2 regions of the Streptomyces sp. NPDC002790 genome follow, and region 1 is predicted to be linked to the other one. Evidence: riboswitches for the same ligand, from Rfam matches in the RefSeq annotation. Region 1 holds a riboswitch; the other holds the start of a gene.
What was found. Region 1 has a riboswitch for glycine ahead of gcvP (aminomethyl-transferring glycine dehydrogenase). Riboswitches for the same ligand answer to the same signal wherever they lie in the genome.
Positions count from the first base shown of each region.

Region 2: it holds a riboswitch for glycine, as region 1 does, so the genes downstream of both, gcvT (glycine cleavage system aminomethyltransferase GcvT) here and gcvP (aminomethyl-transferring glycine dehydrogenase) in region 1, are expected to answer to the same signal.

Region 1 is NZ_JBEOVM010000047.1:9,299-12,812, forward strand. Features, by position in the region: gene ABT004_RS21155 (DNA polymerase IV) at 1-1,071, shown strand, start outside; gene ABT004_RS21160 (PRC-barrel domain-containing protein) at 1,014-1,388, opposite strand; glycine riboswitch at 1,512-1,607, shown strand; gene gcvP (aminomethyl-transferring glycine dehydrogenase) at 1,794-3,514, shown strand, end outside.
Region 2 is NZ_JBEOVM010000022.1:26,034-29,547, forward strand. Features, by position in the region: gene gcvH (glycine cleavage system protein GcvH) at 1-82, opposite strand, end outside; gene gcvT (glycine cleavage system aminomethyltransferase GcvT) at 148-1,272, opposite strand; glycine riboswitch at 1,335-1,436, opposite strand; glycine riboswitch at 1,437-1,536, opposite strand; gene ABT004_RS13550 (AAA family ATPase) at 1,662-2,318, shown strand; gene ABT004_RS13555 (enhanced serine sensitivity protein SseB) at 2,378-3,196, shown strand; gene ABT004_RS13560 (enhanced serine sensitivity protein SseB C-terminal domain-containing protein) at 3,324-3,514, shown strand, end outside.

The sequences.
Region 1 (3,514 bases):
ATCCGGCGCGTGACCGGTCTGACCGGGTCCGTGGGGATCGCCGCGTCCAAGATGCTCGCGAAGATCGGTTCCGAGGAGGCCAAGCCGGACGGTCTTGTGCTGATACGCCCAGGTACCGAGCGCGCGCTGCTCGGGCCGCAGTCCGTGCGGATCCTGCCCGGCGTCGGGCCCGCGACGGCGGATCATCTGCGGCGGGCCGGGATCCAGACCGTGGAGGAGATCGCGGGGGCCGGTGAGGACGAGCTGGTGCGACTCCTCGGCAAGGCGCACGGCAGCCACCTGTACGAGATGGCGCTCGCCCGCGACGAGCGGCCCGTCGTCGCCGAGCGGGACTCCAAGTCCGTATCGGTCGAGGACACGTACGACGTGGACATCCATGACCGGGTGCGGGTCCGGATGGAGGTGCGCAGGCTCGCGGGCCGGTGCGTGGAGCGGCTGAGAGCGGCCGATCGTTCGGGCCGGACCGTGGTGCTCAAGGTGCGGCGCTACGACTTCTCGACGCTGACGCGCTCCGAGACGCTGCGGGGGCCGACGGATGATCCCGGGGTGGTGCGGGAGGCCGCGGCGCGGCTGCTGGAGAGCGTCGACACGACCGGTGGCGTGCGCTTGCTGGGGGTCGGGGTCAGTGGGCTCGCCGACTTCACGCAGGAGGACTTGTTCGCGCAGTTCGCCGCCGCGGAGGAGGCCGCTGCCGAGGAGGCCGCCGCCGGAGAGCCAGAAGGGGACGCGGGGCCCGTCGAGTCCGTGGAGGCGGTCGAGCCCGAGCCGGTGCCTGTGGAGCGGAAGTGGCTGGCCGGGCACGATGTGCGGCATACCGAGTTCGGGCACGGGTGGGTGCAGGGGAGCGGGCTGGGGCGGGTGACCGTGCGGTTCGAGACGCCGTATGCGCGGGTGCGGGGGCGGGTGCGGACGTTCCGGGTCGACGATCCCGAGCTGGAGTCGGCGGATCCGTTGCCGCTCGTCGAAGCGGTCGAAGCCGTGGAAGGGGCCGAAGCCGTCGAAGAGGCCGAGGATCAGGTCGGGTCGTCCTCCGCGCCCGCGATCTTGCCGAACGTGACGTCGGGCGACTGAGGAGCCGTGATCTCCAGGCCGTAGTGGTGGTAGAGCTGGAGCTCCTGCTCCGGGGAGAGGTGGCGGCCCACGCCGAAGTCGGGGGAGTCCTTGATGAGTGAGCGCTCGAAGGGCACGTTCAGCGTGCCGTCCGTGAAGTCGCTGGGCTCGAGCGGTACGAAGGCGTCGCGGCTGAACAGGCCGGTTCGTATCGCGGCCCACTCCGGCACGCCCGTGGCGTCGTCCAGGTACACCTCGTCGATGGTGCCGATCTTGGCCCCGCTGCGGTCGAATGCCTTGCGGCCGATCAGATTGCGCGGATCGACATCGGTCTGCACGGGCCCTCCAACTGATCGCGATGATCGCAACTCGTCTGTAAACACTACGAAAGAGCACATTGTGGAAGGCGGCCACTCGGGGGCTCCGGCCACGTAGCCGCTGGTAGGCTGGCAGGCGGCTGCTGACCCCGTGCGGGAGAGTCTTCCGACGGTCGTCGGGGGCGCCGAAGGAGCAACTCCTCCCCGGAATCTCTCAGGCCCCTGTACCGCACGGACGAGGTCACTCTGGAAAGCAGAGCGGGGTGCACGGTTTCCGCTCTCACCGACGGTGCAAGCCGGTGTGTTCCGTGTTCTCGCGGGGTGGGCCGGTGAAGCTCTCAGGTTGAGATGACAGAGGGGGAGGCCGACCGGGTACCCGCGCCGTGGTGCCCCTCGCAGGTCGCAATGACCAGGAGGCCTCCGCCAATGACCGCCAACCGTATTCCGCTCTCCCAGTTGGAGCGAGGAATCCCCTTCGAGCAGCGCCACATCGGCCCCGATGACGCCGCTCAGGCCAAGATGCTCGCGCAGGTCGGCTACGGCTCGCTGGACGAGCTGACCGCGGCCGCGGTGCCCGATGTGATCAAGAGCGCCGAGGCGCTCGACCTTCCGGCCGCCCGCAGCGAGGCCGAGGTGCTCACCGAGCTGAAGTCCCTTGCGGAGCGCAATCAGGTGCTCGGCTCGATGATCGGCCTCGGCTACTACGGGACGTTCACACCGCCCGTCATCCTGCGCAACGTGATGGAGAACCCGTCCTGGTACACGGCGTACACGCCCTACCAGCCGGAGATCTCGCAGGGCCGCCTCGAGGCGCTGCTCAACTTCCAGACCATGGTCGCCGAGCTGACCGGCCTGCCCACCTCGGGCTCCTCGCTGCTCGACGAGGGCACCGCGGCCGCCGAGGCGATGGCCCTGTCGCGCCGCGTCGGCAAGGTCAAGAACGGTGTCTACGTCATCGACGCCGACGCCCTGCCGCAGACCATCGCCGTCATCGAGACGCGCGCCGAGCCGACCGGTGTCGAGATCGTCGTCGCCGACCTCGGGGAGGGCATTCCGGCCGAGGTCGCCGAGCGCGGCGTCGTGGGCGTGCTCGTGCAGTACCCCGGGGCCTCCGGCGCCGTGCGGGACATCAAGCCCGTGATCGACCAGGCGCACGAGCTGGGCGCCATCGTCACCGTCGCCGCCGACCTCCTCGCTCTGACATTGCTGACCTCGCCCGGTGACCTCGGCGCGGACATCGCCATCGGCACGACGCAGCGCTTCGGTGTGCCGATGGGCTTCGGCGGTCCGCACGCCGGATACATGGCCGTACGCGAGAAGTTCGCACGCTCCCTGCCGGGCCGCCTCGTCGGTGTCTCCGTCGACGCCGACGGCAACAAGGCGTACCGCCTCGCCCTGCAGACCCGCGAGCAGCACATCCGCCGCGAGAAGGCGACCAGCAACATCTGCACCGCGCAGGTGCTGCTCGCCGTCATGGCCGGCATGTACGCCGTGTACCACGGGCCCGAGGGCCTCAAGTCCATCGCACGGCGCACCCACCGATACGCCACCGTGCTCGCGGCGGGGCTCACCGCGGGCGGCGTCGAGGTCGTGCACGGCGCGTACTTCGACACCCTCACCGTGCGGGTGCCGGGCAAGGCAGCCGAGGTCGTCTCCGCCGCGCGCGAAGGCGGCGTGAACCTGCGCCTCGTGGACGCCGATCACACCTCGCTCGCCTGCGACGAGACCACCACGCGGGCCCAACTGGGCGCCGTATGGAGTGCATTCGGTGTCGAGGCGGACGTCGAGGCCCTGGACGCCGAGGCCGCGGACACGCTGCCGGGCGGCCTGCTGCGCGAGGACGACTACCTGACGCACCCCGTCTTCCACCAGTACCGCTCCGAGACGGCGATGCTGCGCTACCTGCGGGCGCTCGCCGACCGCGACTACGCGCTGGACCGCGGCATGATCCCGCTGGGCTCCTGCACGATGAAGCTCAACGCGACGACGGAGATGGAGCCGGTCACCTGGCCCGAGTTCGGCCAGCTGCACCCCTTCGCGCCCGCCGAGCAGGCGCAGGGCTACCTGACGCTCATCCGTGAGCTGGAGGAGCGGCTCGCCGAGGTCACCGGCTACGACAAGGTGTCGCTGCAACCGAACGCCGGTTC
Region 2 (3,514 bases), on a different contig from region 1:
TGCCGATCGTGGCGACGCCATCCTCGACGGCGGAGAGCCACTCGTGCTCCTTGCTGTAACGCAGCTGCTGGGGGTTGCTCATGAGGCGAATTCTCCTGTACGCGGGAAGGTGCTGGTGACAGAGGGGGCGCCGGTGCGCGGCGCGGACTACTTCTGGCGCTTGTAGAACGGCAGCGCCACGACCTCGTACGGCTCGTGCTTGCCGCGGATGTCGACACCGACCCCCGATGAAGAAGCAGCACCGGCCTCGGCGTGCGCCGGGTCCACGTACGCCATCGCGATCGGCTTGCCCAGTGTCGGGGACGGGGCGCCGGAGGTGACCTCGCCGATCACCGTGCCGTCGACGACGACGGACATCCCGGCGCGCGGGACACGGCGGCCCTCGGCGATGAGGCCGACGAGCTTGCGGGGCGGGTTGGCCTCGGCGCGCTCGGCGGCGGCGACCAGCGCGTCGTGGCCCACGAAGTCGTCCCCGTGCGAGGTCTTCTCGAACTTCACGACGCGGCCGAGACCGGCGTCGAAGGGTGTGAGGTCGGTCGTCAGCTCGTGCCCGTACAGCGGCATGCCCGCCTCCAGGCGCAGCGTGTCCCGGCAGGAAAGGCCGGCGGGGATCAGGCCGTACTCGGCGCCCGCCTCGGTCAGCGCCTGCCACAGCTTCTCGGCGTCGGCGGGGGCGACGAACAGCTCGAAGCCGTCCTCGCCGGTGTAGCCGGTGCGCGCGATGAGCGCCTGTACGCCGGCGACGGTGCCGGGCAGCCCCGCGTAGTACTTCAGGCCGTCCAGGTCCGCGTCCGTGACGGACTTCACGATCGCCGCGGAGGTCGGGCCCTGCACCGCGAGCAGCGCGTACGCGTCCCGGTCGTCGCGGACCTCGGCGTCGAAGCCGACGGCGCGCTCGGTGAGGGCGTCGAGGACGACCTGCGCGTTGCCCGCGTTCGCGACCACCATGTAGGTGGTCTCCTCCAGCCGGTACACGATCAGGTCGTCGAGGATCCCGCCGTCGGCGCGGCAGATCATGGTGTAGCGGGCGCGGCCGAGGCCGACGGAGCCGATGTTGCCGACGAGCGCGTGGTTGAGCAGGTCCGCGGCGGCGGGACCGGACACCGTGATCTCGCCCATGTGGGAGAGGTCGAAGAGGCCGGCACGCGTGCGTACCGCGTTGTGCTCGTCGCGCTCGCTGCCGTAGCGCAGCGGCATGTCCCAGCCGGCGAAGTCGGTCATCGTCGCCCCGAGTGAACGATGCAGGGCGTCAAGGGCAGTGGTGCGGCTCATGGCTGGTGTGCTCCCGGTGGCATGACGACGATGGCGGAGTCCCGCTGATCGCGCGCGGGACGTCCTCCCCATCTGTCATCGGAACCTGAGAGGTTCGCCCCGAGGGGGCTTGCACCTTGGGTGGGGGCGTCACGTCACAAAGACGCCCCACTTTTCAGATCTGCCTCGCCCGCGCGGTACGGGGCCTGAGAGATTCAAGGGAGGAACTTGCTCCTTCGGCGTCCGGGGACCCGTGGGTACCCGGAACTCTCCCGCGCGGATTCAAGCGGCCGGTATGCAGTTTGCGCGCACATCATTGCATGCCCGTCCGACAGGGAAAGCCCTTGAGTGGCATTACCTTCTCTTTACACTTGAGGGGCAAGGGTGGCGTGACCGGAACGGGGAGGACGATCACGGTGCAGAAGGCAGTGGCGGGGGCGTACGCGGTGGCGGCTTCGGCGCCGGTGGTGGCGGGGGTGCGGACCTCCGGCCGCCGCTCGGTGCGGGACCTGCGCGGCCGCCGCGGTCACACGCCGCGCCTGCTCGCCTTCGCGGCGGGCGACCTCGTCGTGCTCTCGGGCCTGCCGGGCAGCGGAAAGTCGACGCTGATGCGGCGGGCCGTGGCGGAGATCCGGATCGACTCGCAGGACACCCGCGAGCGTTGGGCCGCGCGCATGCCGCGCCACCTGCCGTACGCGCTGTACCGCCCGCTGGTCCGCGTCGCGCACTACGTGGGGCTGCGCCGGGCGATGCGCTCGGGCGTGAGCGTCGTCGTGCACGACTGCGGTACGCAGGCGTGGGTGCGCCGCTGGGTGATCCGCACGGCGCGGCGGCGCGGCGCGGCCGTCCACCTGATGCTGCTCGACGTACCGGCGGACACGGCCCTCGAGGGGCAGCGGGACCGCGGCCGCGGGGTGTCCCGGTACGCCTTCGCCCGGCACCGCAGAGCGGTGGGCGCGCTCGTCAGCTCGACGGAGCAGGGGAACCTGCCGGCCGGGATGGATTCGGCGGTGCTGCTCGACCGGGCGGCGATGGAGGCGCTGGGAGGGATCACGTTCGACGACTGACAGCGGTTAAGGTCGGCGGGCAGCAGCAGCGGGCGGAACAGCAGAGGTTGATGGCAGTCATGGAGTTCCCAGGTACCCCGGAGCCGGGGCACGATCACGCCCAGGGGCACGAGGGCGGCTACGCCCACCCCGCGCAGGGCTGGCCGGCCAACGAGCTGGAGGAGGTCCTCGCCGCGGCGCTCGGGCGGCCGGAGTCCGGCGCCCGCGTCGTCGAGGTGCTCGGCCGCAGCCACGTGTGGATCCCGCTGCCCAGGGGCGGTTCGAACGCCAGCAGGGACCTCGATCTGCCGAGCCTGGAGATCGGGGGCCAGGCCTACGTCCCCGTGTTCAGCTCCGAGCAGCAGTTCATGGCGGTCACCGGTGGCCGGATGGACTGCACCGTGGCCCCGGCCGTGGAGTTCGCGCGCGGGCTTCCGCCGCAGCTCGGCATCGCCGTGAACCCGGACGGCACGGTGGGTGTGCCGCTTCCGCCGCAGGCCGTCGCCGAGCTGGCCCGCAGTGGCCGCACGCCGCTGGACGGCCCGGCGGCGGGTGGCCGCGTGGTGCTCAGCGAGCCGGACTGGCAGGTCGACCCCATGGACTTCCTGGCCGCGGTGCGTGAGGAGTTCGAGGCGCTCGGCACGGTACTGAGCGCCCGGCGCTGCCTCGCGACCGTGGAGGACGCCGAGCCGTCCCTGTTCATCGGCGTGGAGCTGCTGGCGCAGGCCGCCGGCGCCGCGGGCGGCGCGCGGGACGTTCCGCTGGACGCGCTGGGGCGGGCGCTGGGCCGCGCGCCGGTGGCCTGGACCGTCAACCTGGTGTTCCTGGACGTGACGCAGGACCCGGTCGCGGACTGGCTGCGTACACACGTACGGCCGTTCTACGTACGAGAAGGGTGACGGCGTCCGTCAAGTCGGTGTCAGTATCGCCGCTTAAGCTGGTTTCATGACGTGACCGGTCGGCGCTTCGCTCTCCGGCCACGTGTGGGACACGGACGTATGTGAAGAGCCGAAGGGGCGGTTACGGGTGAGTGCGTCGGGCACGGCCGCGGCTGGACAAGTCGAGCACATGCTGCGCCAGGTGACGCCGGGACGCTACGACGCGTACGAGGCGCTCCTCAAGGCCCTCGCCGACCCCGCGGCCGGGCAGGTCTGGATGCTGCTCTGGCACGGCCAGGCCGGATCCCCTGACGCCCAGTACGGGAACATGGAGGTGGA